3 regions of the Waltera acetigignens genome follow, and region 2 is predicted to be linked to each of the others. Evidence: predicted binding sites of a transcription regulator. Region 2 holds the regulator's gene; each other region holds the start of a gene.

Region 1 (4,850 bases), on a different contig from region 2:
TACAGAATTTTACCATGATGTTTTTGGAAATGTGGAATGTTATGGGACAGGCGGATACAGATTATGAAAAGTATCTGAAGGCATCGCAGGAAGGTGCGGAAGATGGAAATGTGCAGAAGGCATCCGGCTATGTGCAGCCCTATGCGGATTCTCCACTGGACGGAGAGCCGGTGGGTGAGAATGTCTACCTGAACCTGATCAAGACGGCGAAGAAACGCCTCTATGTGGCAACTCCTTATCTGATCATCAGTGATGAGATGACGAGAGAGCTGGGACTGGCGGCAAAACGTGGCGTGGATGTACGGGTATTTACCCCGGGTATTCCGGATAAAAAAATCATTTACGGTGTGACCAGATCCTATTATTCCGGACTGGTGCGTCAGGGTGTGCGGGTTTATGAATATACCCCGGGCTTTTTGCATGCGAAGCAGATGCTGTGTGATGGGGATACGGCGACCGTCGGTACTATCAATATGGATTACCGGAGCCTTTATCATCATTTTGAAAACGGTGTGTGGATGCACGGCTGTGATGCCATCCGGGATATTGAGGCGGATTTTGATAAGCTGTTACAGGATAGTGAGGAAGTCACCGATAAATACCGGGATGGAAGGAAAAATATGGCAGTGAGAGGCTGGCAGTGTATCATGCGCCTGATCGCGCCGTTGCTGTAACAGACATAATAACGGAAAGCTGGAGATTACGATGAAAATACTGGTCAGTGCCTGTCTGCTGGGCGAAAACTGTAAATATAACGGGAAAAATAATTACAGCGAGCGTGTGGCAAAATATCTGGAAGGGCATGAGGTGATCCCAGTATGTCCTGAGGTGCTGGGAGGACTTCCGACCCCGAGGGATCCGTCGGAGATCGTGAGCGGTGAGGTCATAAACTGTAAAGGCGTAAATGTGGACAGGCAGTTTCGGGAAGGCGCAGAGGAGGCTCTGCGGATCGCCAAAGAGAATGGCATCGATCTGGCAATCTTACAGTCACGAAGCCCCAGCTGCGGCGTAAAGCAGATTTATGATGGAAACTTTACCGGTAAACTCATCCCCGGACAGGGAGTATTTGCACAATTGCTGGAAAAGAACGGCTTCCGGGTGATGGACTGTGAGGAAATATAATGGCAAAAATATTATTGTTTGGCGTGAGTACACAAAAAGACCGGGCTGTGCGTGTGGCAGCGGAGAAAATAGGTGTGGATGTGACGGCGGTGAACCGCAGGGACTATGGACAGAAGATCGGAACACTGGCGGAAATCAGCGGTTTTCATAAGAATGGAAAAATATATAACGGTCCTGATTTTGCAATGGAAATGCTGGTGTTTTCCGGAATGGATTCGCAACAGGTGGATGCATTCCTGGCAGAATATAAGGCAACCGGCTTACCACCGGTTGCCCTGAAGGCGATTGTGACACCGTATAATGTCTCATGGACAGCGGATGCGTTGCTTCGCAAGCTGATGAAGGAACACATTCAGCTTGGAGGATAGGGAATAAAGAAAATTACAGCTTGTGATATTCCGGGCTGCGCTTTTCGTAGATTGTGTAATATTTGAAACCGCACAGCTGAAGGATCTCGGAGGCAAGATCCAGATAGGATCCCACATCCTGAGGTTTGTGGGCATCGGTTCCTACGGTGATGATCTCACCGCCCAGCTCATGATAGCGGCGCAGAACATCGGTACAGGGATGAGGCTGTCTGAGACCGTAGCGGAAGCTTCCGGTGTTCAGTTCCAGACCTTTTCCCTGCTGCACTAAAAGCTCCAGGATCGGATCAATGGCATCCTTATATTTGTCATAGGAATAGTTCTTGTCCTTGGTGGGAGCCACACGGACGATATAGTCCAGATGTCCCAATACATCATAATCGTCATGGCATTTCAGATTCTCCAGTGTCTCTGCAAAATAAGCCCGGATGGCTTCTTCCTCGGAGGAGAATTTCTCGAAATATTCCGGATAATAGGGATCCATTCCTTTGCAGAGATGAGTGGAGCCGATGACGAAATCAAAATCATAGGCGGAAATAAAATCTTCGTTGCGGTCGGCCAGATGAGGCTGCAATCCCAGCTCCACGCCGAAGAGGATCCGCATTTTCCCTTCATATTTCGCGCGGCAGCGGAGCACGTCGTACAGATAGGAATCCGTATTCAGTAAAAAGATTGTTCCCGGTCCTTCCTCGGTGCGGGGATAATCAAAATCGTTATGCTCGGTAAAACACATGGTCTCCAGTCCCAGAGCAAGACCTTTATCGATCATCTCCGGCATGGGAGCCTGGGAATCTCCCGAAAAAGAAGAGTGAAGATGACAATCTGCTTTGATAGACATATTTTTCATCCTTTCTGGTTATCATAATACGAACCTATTATAGCAAAAATGAAGGGAAAAACCATAGCATTTCTAAACAAACTGTAAAATTTACCACAAAATCACAAATATTTTTCATTTACATCTTGAATTATAATCAGGAATTAGGTAAAATGTCTTTGCTGATAAAATTTTGACAATCTGTGAATAACGGAAAGCCAAAAGATATAAAATTAAAATTTTAGGAGGAAACTAAAATGGCAGTAAGAGTAGCAATTAATGGTTTTGGCCGTATTGGTCGTCTTGCATTCAGACAGATGTTCGATGCAGAAGGATATGAAGTAGTAGCAATCAACGATTTAACCAGCCCTAAGATGCTGGCACATCTGTTGAAGTATGATTCTTCTCAGGGTGTTTACAAGTATGCAAGCACCGTTGAGGCTGGCGAGGACAGCATCACCGTTAACGGCAAGACCATCACCATCTACAAAGAGGCTGACGCAAGCAAGCTTCCTTGGGGTGAATTAAAGGTTGATGTAGTTCTGGAGTGTACCGGATTCTACACCTCTAAGGAGAAGGCTTCCGCACATATCACTGCCGGTGCTCGTAAAGTTGTTATTTCTGCTCCCGCAGGTAACGACCTTCCTACCATCGTATACAATGTTAACCACAAGACCCTGAAGCCCGAAGATACCGTTATCTCCGCAGCTTCCTGCACCACCAACTGCTTAGCACCTATGGCTAAGGCTCTGAACGATTGCAGACCTATCATGAGCGGTATCATGACCACTGTTCACGCTTATACCGGTGACCAGATGATCCTTGACGGACCTCAGAGAAAGGGCGATCTGAGAAGAAGCCGTGCAGGCGCTTGCAACATCGTTCCCAACTCTACCGGTGCAGCTAAGGCAATCGGCTTGGTAATTCCCGAACTGAACGGCAAGCTGATCGGCTCCGCTCAGCGTGTTCCGACCCCTACCGGTTCTACCACCATTCTGGTAGCAGTAGTTAAGGGCGCTGTAACCAAGGAAGAGATCAACGCAGCAATGAAGGCTGCTTCTACCGAGTCCTTCGGTTACAACACCGATGAGATCGTATCTTCCGATATCGTAGGCAGCACCTACGGTTCCATCTTCGATGCAACTCAGACCATGGTTGCTCCTATGGAAGATGGCAATACTCAGGTACAGGTTGTATCCTGGTATGATAACGAGAACAGCTACACCTCTCAGATGGTTCGTACCATCAAGTACTTCAGCGAGTTAGCATAAGCCGACAGGCGTTAACGCGTAAAGACCTATCAGGGTCCGGTCTTACAAGGACCGGGCCCTTTTTAGATACTAAAATAATTGGAGGTTAATACCATGGGATTAAATAAGAAATCTGTAGATGACATTAACGCAAAGGGAAAGAGAGTCCTGGTAAGATGCGACTTTAACGTTCCCTTAAAGAACGGTGAAATCACTGACGATACCCGTATCGTTGCAGCTCTGCCTACCATCAAGAAGCTGATCAACGATGGCGGCAAGGTAATTCTTTGCTCTCATCTGGGTAAGGTAAAGAATGGCCCCAACGAAGGCGAATCTCTGGCACCTGTTGCCAAGAGACTGTCCGAGAAGCTGGGCAAAGAGGTTACTTTCGTAGCTGACTACAATGTAACCGGCGAAGCAGCTACCAAGGCTGTTGAGAACATGAAGGAAGGCGACGTTGTTCTGCTTCAGAATACCCGTTTCCGCGGCGCAGAAGAGACCAAGAACGGTGAGGAATTCAGCAAAGAACTGGCTGACCTGGCTGATCTGTATGTATGTGATGCATTCGGCTCTTCTCACAGAGCACATGCTTCCGTAGCAGGTGTTACCAAGTTCATCACCGCTAAGGGTGGCGAGAACGTAGTAGGTTACCTGATGGAGAAGGAGATCAACTTCTTAGGTAAGGCTGTAGAAGATCCCGTAAGACCTTTCGTAGCTATTCTGGGCGGTGCAAAGGTTGCAGACAAGCTGAACGTTATCTCCAACCTGTTAGAGAAGTGTGATACCCTGATCATCGGTGGTGGTATGGCTTACACCTTCTTAAAGGCTCAGGGCTATGAAATCGGTAAGTCTCTGGTAGATGATACCAAGATCGACTACTGTAAGGAAATGATGGAAAAGGCTGAGAAGCTGGGCAAGAAGCTGTTACTGCCTGTTGATTCCGTAACCATCGCTGATTTCCCTAACCCGATCGATGCTCCTGTTGAGGTTCAGGTATATGATGTTACCAACATGCCCGCAGACAGAGAGGGATGCGATATCGGACCCAAGACCGCAGCTCTGTATGCTGAGGCTGTTAAGACTGCTAAGACCGTTGTATGGAACGGACCTATGGGCGTATTCGAGAATCCTACCCTGGCAGCAGGTACCATCGCTGTAGCTAAGGCTCTGGCTGAGACTGATGCAACTACCATTATCGGTGGTGGTGATTCCGCAGCAGCTGTTAACCAGCTTGGTTTCGCTGACAAGATGAGCCACATCTCTACCGGTGGCGGAGCTTCCCTGGAGTTCCTGGAA
Region 2 (4,850 bases):
GGCTTTCTTACCGGCCTTTGCAGCGGCCTCTGCCAGTTCTTCCACGGTATCCCTGCGATACACTGCCGGACGGATCTCCTCCCGGAGCATTTCCTCATAACAATAAGGAAAAGTATATCCCAGGATCAGGACCGGTTTCTTCACACCGGCTTCCCTGAGGACATGCGCCTCCTCGTAGGTAGCTGCCGCATAGCCGAACATAAAATCCACATCCTCCAGCATTCTGGCGATGGGAACACCGCCGTGTCCGTAACCGTCAGTCTTTATGACCGCCAGTATCTTCGTCTCCGGGGCAATATTTTCCTTCATATGGATCATATTCTCCCAAATGGCATCCAGATCTATTTCCGCCCATACCCGTTGGTAGGAATTCATCTTTTCCTGTAGTTTGCTTGTCATTTCTTCACACTTTCTTTCTCATCATAGTCTTTCATCAGGCAATCCGCAATATCTCCCGCCATTACCCCATACTCCGTATGGAGTTTTGCCGCCAGCTCACCGGCTCTGCCATGGAGATACACACCGTTCACAGCTGCATCAATTGCATTCATACCCTGAGCTAAAAGTCCCAGGATCACACCCGTCAGGACATCTCCGCTGCCCGCAGTGGCCATACCACTGTTGCCTGTAGTATTCAGATAAAATTCTCCCTGTTCTTTACATACAATCGTTCTTGCATCCTTGGCAACCGCCACACCGTGAAACCGTTCTGCCAGTTCTCTGCCACACTCCGGAAGCTCCTTCTTGCATTCCGGGATGGTCTTCGCAAGCAGTCTGGACAATTCTCCCACATGGGGAGTCAGAATGATAATTCTGCCTTCTGCCCCCTGAGTACGCAGCTTCTCTGCCAATTCCTTACCGTTTTCTTCCGCCAGAAGATTCAGTGCATCCGCATCCATCACTAATGGTTTTCTGCTCTTTTCCACTACTTTTTTCAGGCATTCCAGTGCCTGTTCCTCTCTGCCGATGCCGGGACCGACAGCAATAACATCCGCCCATTCCATGCTCTCGGACAGCTGTCTGCAGGATCCGTACAAAGCTTCCGGAATTCCCTGCTGTAAGATCTGCCGGTTCTCCTCTGCGGTGATTACTTTTACCATACCGGCTCCGGTACGATACGCCGCTCTTGCCGCCAGGATTGCTGCTCCGGCCATGCCGTTGCTCCCGGCCACCAGCAAAGCTTTGCCGAAGGTTCCCTTATTCCCGGAGGATGTTCTGTCCGGCAGATGCTGTTCACAGCTGTCATAAGTATACATCTCCGGGCTCTGTCCCAGAAAGCTCTCCGGTCCGATCCCCACATTTGCAATGTGTACCTGCCCAGCATAATCGGTTCCCGGATACATTACAAGGCCTCTCTTACAGAAACCAAAAGTAATCGTTGCATCTGCCAGAAAAGCACAACCAAGCACCCGGCCGGTGTCCGAGCAGATCCCACTGGGAACATCCAGTGCCAGCTTAAATCCTTCCGCCACATTCATCTCTTCTACGGCTTCCGCATAGATGCCTTCCACCGGGCGGCTCAATCCTACACCGAACAAGGCATCTACAATCACATTATATTCATCTGCCTGCGTATTACTGTCTGTCTTCACCGGAAAATGTTGCAGGGTCTGCCACTGGCTCTTCCATTGCTCTGTGGCTTTCTCCGGATCTCCCACAAGTCGTACCGATACCGTATAACCGTCCGCCGCAAGAAGTCTCGCCAAAGCCAGACCGTCTCCTCCGTTATTTCCCATACCAGCAAAAATGAGCACTTTTGTCCGTTCCTTCACGGCATCAAAGCGCTCTTTCAGAAAATCCTCCGCAGCCAGAGCCGCTCTTTCCATCAGAACCGGCCCCGGGATGCCGAGGTACTCTATGGTATTTTTATCGTATTGCTTCATTTCCTGTGCAGTTACCAGATATCTCATACTATTTTTGCTCCGGATTATATTTCATGTCAAACAGATTGACCACTTCTGCACCAAAAATATCATGCATGTAGTTGTAGATCTCCTGATTCTGCTGTTCCATCTGCTGTTTTTCGATCAGACGTTTTTTCAGTTCGATACGGATCGCACCCACCCACTCCGCAGTCTCTTTGATCTGTTTGTCATTATCCTTCATAATATCATAGCAGCAGTCCATAGTAAACATCATAAGCTGAAGATTTATTCTTTCGATCTCTCTGGGGATATCTTTTAACTCATCTTCGTATGCTTCCAGCTTCTCATTGCATTCCCCGATCAGGCGCTTATGATCCTCGATCTGTTTGTTCAGCTTACTGTTTTCGCCCTGCTGTTCCGCCTCATCCACCATAGGGACGATTTCTTTCATCAGCTTCTTTTTCAGATTCCGGATATCCTTCGACTCGGTATTGAGCTTACCTTGTCGTTTCAACAGCTGATTCAGGGCATCTTCCGTTTCTTTTAGCGGAACGGAACCGGTCTTATTCAACAACCGATACCATTTATTATCCAGGGTGAGTACGGGCAGATGCTTTCCCGTCAATGCATTTTTGAAAGCAGCCTGTCGGTCCTGTGCATTTTCTTCTGCGTTACCGTTGCCCATAAAATCACTCCTTTGATGCCTTACTTCATGTTGTATTATTTCTCGGTGCGCTGAAATTCATAAAAGCGGCTGCTTCGCATCCGTCATCGCCTTGCGACTTTTCCTTTTATTCATTTTCAGACACTCCGCCTATGAAATAAGCAATCATACGCTTGCTTATTTCATGTCTGAACTGTAACGGTTAATATTATAGGATAACTTCATTAAGCTGTCAGACAGATGCACGTTCTCCACCTGAATTCCCTCGGGAACATTCAGATCCACATGAGCGAAATTCCAGATAGCACGGATCCCGTTAGCCACCAGCTTATCTGCCACTTCCACAGCACTGGTCTTGGGAATCGTCAGTACAGCGATATCGATGTCCTTCTCCCGGATAAAGGATTCCAGCTGATCCATGGGCATAACCTTCACGCCACGGACATCCTTACCCACCAGTTCCGGGTTCGCATCGAACATTCCCTTGAAGATAAATCCACGACGTTCGAAGTTCATATAATTGCCCAGCGCTCTTCCCAGATTGCCTGCTCCAATGATGACGAAATTATGCTGCTTATCCAGTCCTAAGATCTTACCAATCTCACGATACAGAGATTCTACATTATATCCATAGCCCTGCTGGCCGAAACCGCCGAAATTATTAAAATCCTGACGTATCTGGGATGCGGTCACCTTCATCAGTCCGGAAAGTTCCTGCGAAGAAATACGTTCCACACCTTCATCCTTCAATTCCCCCAAATATCGAAAGTATCTGGGCAGTCTGCCAATCACAGCCTGTGAAATTTCTTTTACTTCCAATACTTTCACCTCCGTTTTTTTTAGTATACACCATGTGTTAAAAACTTGTCAATGAATTGACAGGTTTTCTTCTTTTCGTTACAATGAAATTTAAAAAGCCCGGTCTCCGTGGGTTGGAAATAAAGGATACTTACTACCATGATATTATCTTGTCAGAATATTTCAAAAGCATTTGTAGAAAATCAGGTATTGAAAAATGTCTCTTTTCATATAGAGGATCATGAAAAAGCTGCCATCGTGGGCATCAACGGTGCCGGGAAAACGACACTGCTCCGCATCATCGTAGGGGAAATGACTCCCGATGACGGGCAGGTGGTTCTGGCGAGGGACAAGACCCTGGGATACCTTGCACAGAACAGCACTGTGGACACCTCTCACACCATTTACGAGGAACTGTTATCTGTCAAGGCGGATCTGCTGCGCCTGGAGGAAAAGATCCGGGAATGCGAAAACAATATGAAGCATGCCGAAGGAGATGCGCTGGAAGACCTGATGAAGCAGTACACCTCTCTCACCCATGCTTTCGAGACCGGCGGCGGCTATCTCTACCGCAGTGAGCTGGTCGGTGTGTTAAAGGGACTGGGATTTACCGAAGATGAATTCTCCAAGCCGGTTGCCACACTCTCCGGCGGTCAGAAGACCCGTGTGGCGTTAGGACGGCTTCTGTTACAGAACCCTGATCTCATCATCCTAGACGAGCCGACGAACCACTTAGATATGAATTCCATCGCCTGGCTGGAGACTTATCTGTTGAATTACAAGGGAGCCGTTCTCATCGTCTCCCACGACCGGTATTTTCTGGACCGGATCGCCGGGAAAGTCATCGAGATCGACCAGTCCAAGGCTACAACCTTTATGGGCAATTACTCCGATTATGCCGTAAAAAAGGAACAGCTGCGCGTTGCTGCCTGGAATGCCTATATGAACCAGCAGCGTGAGATCAAACATCAGGAAGAGGTCATCGAAAAATTAAAATCCTTCAACCGGGAAAAGTCCATCAAACGGGCGGAAAGCCGTGAGAAAATGCTGGACAAGATCGAGGTCATCGAAAAACCCTCCGAGGTCCGCACGGATATGAAGCTGACACTGACGCCCCGGATCTTAAGTGGCAATGATGTGCTGACTGTGGAGCATCTGTCCAAAAGCTTTGATTCCCATAAGCTTTTTACCGATGTTAATTTCGAGATCAAGCGCGGCGAACACGTGGCGATCATCGGTGATAATGGCAGCGGCAAGACCACTCTGCTTAAGATCTTAAATGGTCTCGTTCCTGCCGATCAGGGCACCTTCCGATTAGGTTCCAATGTGGAGATCGGCTATTACGATCAGGAGCATCATGTCCTGCACAGTGACAAGACATTGTTCGAAGAGATCTCCGACGATTATCCCTACCTGAACAATACCCAGATCCGCAATGTGTTGGCGGCTTTCCTCTTCACCGGGGAGGATGTTTTCAAGCGTATCAGTGATCTGAGTGGCGGCGAGCGCGGTCGTGTATCTCT
Region 3 (4,850 bases), on a different contig from region 2:
AGCCAGACGCAGCAGATACCGCCTACCAGAGAGGCACAGGCATAAATATGCTTTACGAAAATATACGGTTCCTCTCCCGCCATCATGTCACGCATCAGACCGCCGCCCACGCCGGTGAGCATGCCGATAAATACCAGCAAAAAGGTATTGTCCGGATAGCCGTTGTCGATGCCAGACATCACACCCAGGGAAGTAAAAATTCCCAGTCCTACAGAGTCCATGCCTAACATCGCTTTGTCATAAAAGGTTCCCAGTCTGCCGCTCAAAAGATCCTGTTTGATATAAAGCAGTATAAAAATAGCCAGTGCTGTAGCCACCGAGACACCGACATATACCGGTTTCTCCAGTGCCGAAGGTAATTTCCCAAGGATCACGTCTCTGGTCATACCACCACCTACAGCCGTCACCACGCCCAGCACACAGATGCCGAAAATATCCATCCGTTTCCGGATCCCCACCATGGCACCTGATGCTGCAAAAGCGATGGTTCCTAAGATTTCCATGAAAAATATAATACTGTCCTGAATGTTCATAAAATAGTTTCTCCTAAAAGTTCTCCACGCTATTTTATAGTATCTTTCCCGAAATAACAATATGCCATTTGTAACTATTCTGAATAGTTTCTCTAATTTTATCTCTATGCGCGCAACAAAACCGCCACGGTAATGTGACGGTTTCGTTTTCGGGATATATCTGTTCTGTTGCAGTGTTTATTCTTTTTCCAGTTCCACCATTTCCTGATCCACACTTTCATCAGGCACTTTCTTCTCAGCTTCGTTCTTGAACTTGTCCACGGCTCTGGCTGCTACGGGGATGGCGATGTTGGTGCCTGCTCCGGCAATACAGCCTCCGGGGCAGGCCATACCCTCGATCAGGCAGCCGTTCATCTTACCTGCTTTGGCAAGGAGCAGGGCCTTCTTACATTCCGCCAGACTCTCCGCATGTTGGATATTCACAGGTGTACCGGGATAATATTTCTCGATGCAGTCCTTGATAGCATTGGCAACACCGCCTGCCACACCATAACCTCTTCCGGCAGAGGTGGCATCCTTCATCTCGTCCATAGCTTTAATCTCATCCAACAGAATTCCCTTGGCTTCGAACATACCGGTCAGTTCCTCAAAAGTGATAACAAAGTCTACATCGGAACGAACGGTACGTCTGCTGGCTTCCAGCTTCTTGGAAGCGCAGGGGCCAATGAATACTACGGACGCATCCGGATGTTCCTGTTTGATCAGACGGGCTGTTGCAACCATAGGTGTCAATTCATTACTTATCTTATCAATGGTCTCAGGAAACAGATTCTTCGCCATCACAGACCAGGAAGGACAACAGGATGTCAGGGCAAACTGCTGCTTACCGGTAGCAACCTCCTTCACGTAGTGTTCCGCTTCCGCCATACATCCCATGTCAGCGCCCAACGCTGTCTCATAGACATCCGCAAACCCCAATTCCTTCAACGCTGTCTTGAACATCTCAGGTGTCACCTTCGGACCGAACTGTCCGGCAAATGCAGGTGCTACCTGGGCTATGATCTTCCGTCCGGACTGCATGGCACGGATCAACTGGAAGATCTGAGACTTGTCAGCAATCGCTCCAAAGGGACAGCTTACCATACACTGACCACAGGATACACATTTTTCATTGTCGATCACGGCTCTTCCCACATGGTCAGATGTAATAGCTCCAATACCGCAGGCAGCCTTACAGGGACGCTCTTTATGGCAAATAGCATCATAAGGGCAGATCTCACGACATTTTCCGCACTTGATACATTTTTCCTGATCAATGACAGATTTCCCATTCTTCATGGAAATCGCACCCTTGGGGCAGACACTCTGGCAGGGATGTGCCAGGCACCCCATGCAGGAGCTGGTCACCTCATAACGGTTCTCCGGGCAGGCATTACAAGCCGACGGAATGACCTGCATCAGAGGGGGCTCATAATATTTTTCATCAATATTACTCTCTTCCAGTCCCTGTGTCAGATGTCCGGGATGCTCACGGTTCTCCGGGCGTAAACTCATCCCCATGGCCAGACGGATGCGCTCACGGATGATCGCTCTGTCACGATAAACGCTCTCCCAGAACTCCGACTCTTCATAGTCTACGATCTTATAAGGCAGCGCCTCCATATCATCCTTCAGATTTGTGGAATTGTAAGCCAGATTAGCCACTTCCTTAAATACCCTTCTTCTCCGCTGTCTTACCGGAGTATCGATCCCTCTCATGCTGCTCATATCATAATTACCGCCTTTTGATATTTTTTTAACACACTAACCATATTAAACCATATCATATCCATAAATGCAAGAAAAATATCAATAAAAATGGGATCTCACACCGTTTTTACGTGAAAGATCCCATCCTTAGAATTTTCTGTTATTCTTATCTTTTATTACTTCATAACGACTCTCTTGAAGTTCTTCTTACCTCTGCGGACTACCAGGCCCTCTCCATCAAACTGCTCGGGAGCGTAAGTAGTCTTTACATCGGTAACTTTCTCATCTGCTACGACAACACCGCCCTGTTCTACAGCACGTCTTGCTTCACTGCGGGATGCAGACAAACCGGATTTTACCAGAACACCGAGAATATCGATCTTACCATCCACAAAATCAGCCTCTGTCAGCTCGCTGGTAGGCATCTCTGCAGCATTGCCACCGGTAAACAGTGCTCTTGCACTCTCCTGTGCCTTTTTTGCTTCTTCTTCGCCATGTACGAGATTGGTCAGTTCGTATGCCAGAATCTCCTTCGCCTGATTCAGCTGGCTGCCTTCCCATTTGTCCATCTCATCGATCTGCTCTAAGGGCAGGAAGGTCAGCATTCGCAGGCACTTCAGAACATCGGCATCTGCTACGTTTCTCCAGTACTGGTAGAACTCGAAGGGAGTGGTCTTGTTGGGATCCAGCCATACGGCACCCTTCTGGGTCTTACCCATCTTCTTACCCTCGGAATTTAACAGCAGGGTGATGGTCATGGCATAAGCATCCTTACCCAGCTTTCTGCGGATCAGCTCGGTGCCTCCTAACATGTTGCTCCACTGATCATCACCACCGAACTGCATGTTGCAGCCGTATTTCTGGTATAAGGTCAGGAAGTCAAAGCTCTGCATGATCATGTAGTTGAACTCTAAAAAGCTTAAGCCCTTCTCCATTCTCTGCTTGTAGCACTCTGCGGTCAGCATACGGTTAACACTGAAGTGTGCTCCCACATCTCTTAACAGTTCCACATAGTTCAGATTCAGCAGCCAGTCCGCATTATTGACCATCAGTGCCTTACCGTCGCCAAAATCAATAAAACGGCTCATCTGCTTCTTGAAGCAGTCTACGTTATGCTGGATCGTCTCCTTGGTCATCATGGTACGCATGTCACTTCTGCCGGAAGGATCACCAATCATTGCAGTACCACCGCCGATCAGAGCAATCGGCTTGTTGCCTGCCATCTGCATTCTCTTCATCAGGCACAGTGCCATGAAATGTCCCACATGAAGGCTGTCTGCGGTAGGATCAAAGCCGATGTAGAAGGTAGCCTTTCCGTTATTGATCAGTTCCTTGATCTCCTCTTCATCTGTCAGCTGTGCCAGCAGTCCTCTTGCTTTTAATTCGTCAAATACTGTCATTTTCTCTTCTCCTTTTTGGGTTCTTTTTACTCTGTATACCTTTTTTACATTTTGGGGGAATCGGCTCCAAAGGCACTAAAAAAGCCCGCCCCTTTTTCAAAAGGACGAGCTTAATCACTCGTGTTACCACCTAATGTTCCCGCCAGACTCACATCTGACAGCTCAGTAAGTATCTATCAATACTTCGGCCGATATCGGTGCCTGCCGTCCTGATCTACTTGTTCGGGATCCTCTGATAAAATCTACTGATCCTTCTCTTTCCACCGGCTGCTCCGGGATGTATTCCTGCTCTGCTTCTGTGCGCCTCTCACCGACCGGCTGCTCTCTGTCAGAAGTGGAGGAACAGTACTTCTTCCCTTCATCGCATTCTTCTTATCCTATGTTTGCGCTAAACATGACCTTATTATAGCCAGTCTGCGTTTTTCTGTCAACACTTAAAATTTTGCTGCTGGCAGGAGCCGCCTCCGGGTCTATTCTTCCGGCCAGGGCAGATGGGATACTTCCAGCTTCTTATCACGAAGCATCAGTTCCTTCACCGCCTGATCCGCAGACTTGCCGTCAAACAGCACTTCGTTCACCTGTTCAATGATAGGCAGCTGCACATCGTATTTTTTCGAAAGCTCCATGGCAGCCTTGGCGGAATACACGCCCTCTACCACCATCTGTACTTCCTTCATGGCTTCCTCGTAGGTCTTTCCCTGTCCGATGAGGATACCGGCACGACGGTTACGGGAATGCATGCTGGCGCAGGTCACGATCAGATCTCCGATACCGGTCAGACCGCAGAAGGTCTCAAAATTACCACCCATGGCAGTACCAAGTCTTGCGATTTCGGTAATGCCTCTGGTGATCAGCGCAGCCTTCGTATTATCTCCGTAGCCCAGTCCGTCTGCGATACCGGCAGCCAGTGCCACTACATTTTTCAGTGCACCGCCCAGCTCAATTCCCAGTACATCGGGGCTGGTATAGACACGGAACACTTCGTTCATGAACAGATTCTGCACATATTCCGCGCAGCTTTTGCTCTTAGAACCCGCTACGATCGTTGTAGGAATCCCGCGGCTGACTTCCTCCGCGTGGGTCGGTCCGGACAGTACCGCTACCTGTGCCTGCGGAATCTCATCTTCGATGATCTGCGCCTGGGTCATCAGGGTATGCTCCTCGATTCCCTTGGAGACACTGACAATTTTCTGTCCCTGTGCCACCAGCGGGCTGATGCGGTGTGCTG

What was found. The regulator Rex, encoded in region 2, represses fermentation and respiration genes when NADH is low (regulators of the CRP and FNR family bind a similar motif). The targets are predictions, from matches to a motif close to ATTGTTAANTANTTAACAAT.
Region 1: gap (type I glyceraldehyde-3-phosphate dehydrogenase) is a predicted target of Rex. The motif match lies at 2,486-2,505, and genes of this name have one in related genera.
Region 3: OCV96_RS12980 (4Fe-4S dicluster domain-containing protein) is a predicted target of Rex. The motif match lies at 2,257-2,276, and genes of this name have one in related genera.

What each region holds. Positions count from the first base shown of each region.
Region 1 is NZ_JAOQJO010000001.1:434,726-439,575, reverse strand. It holds gene cls (cardiolipin synthase) at 1-674, shown strand, start outside; gene OCV96_RS02025 (2-thiouracil desulfurase family protein) at 706-1,122, shown strand; gene OCV96_RS02020 (DUF3783 domain-containing protein) at 1,122-1,490, shown strand; gene OCV96_RS02015 (histidinol-phosphatase HisJ family protein) at 1,504-2,325, opposite strand; gene gap (type I glyceraldehyde-3-phosphate dehydrogenase) at 2,562-3,575, shown strand; gene OCV96_RS02005 (phosphoglycerate kinase) at 3,669-4,850, shown strand, end outside.
Region 2 is NZ_JAOQJO010000016.1:100,318-105,167, forward strand. It holds gene alr (alanine racemase) at 1-375, opposite strand, end outside; gene OCV96_RS14850 (NAD(P)H-hydrate dehydratase) at 396-1,910, opposite strand; gene OCV96_RS14855 (hypothetical protein) at 1,912-2,550, opposite strand; gene OCV96_RS14860 (redox-sensing transcriptional repressor Rex) at 2,707-3,348, opposite strand; gene OCV96_RS14865 (ABC-F family ATP-binding cassette domain-containing protein) at 3,487-4,850, shown strand, end outside.
Region 3 is NZ_JAOQJO010000013.1:120,967-125,816, forward strand. It holds gene OCV96_RS12975 (trimeric intracellular cation channel family protein) at 1-533, opposite strand, end outside; gene OCV96_RS12980 (4Fe-4S dicluster domain-containing protein) at 711-2,231, opposite strand; gene tyrS (tyrosine--tRNA ligase) at 2,399-3,622, opposite strand; T-box leader at 3,720-3,993, opposite strand; gene OCV96_RS12990 (NAD(P)H-dependent glycerol-3-phosphate dehydrogenase) at 4,093-4,850, opposite strand, start outside.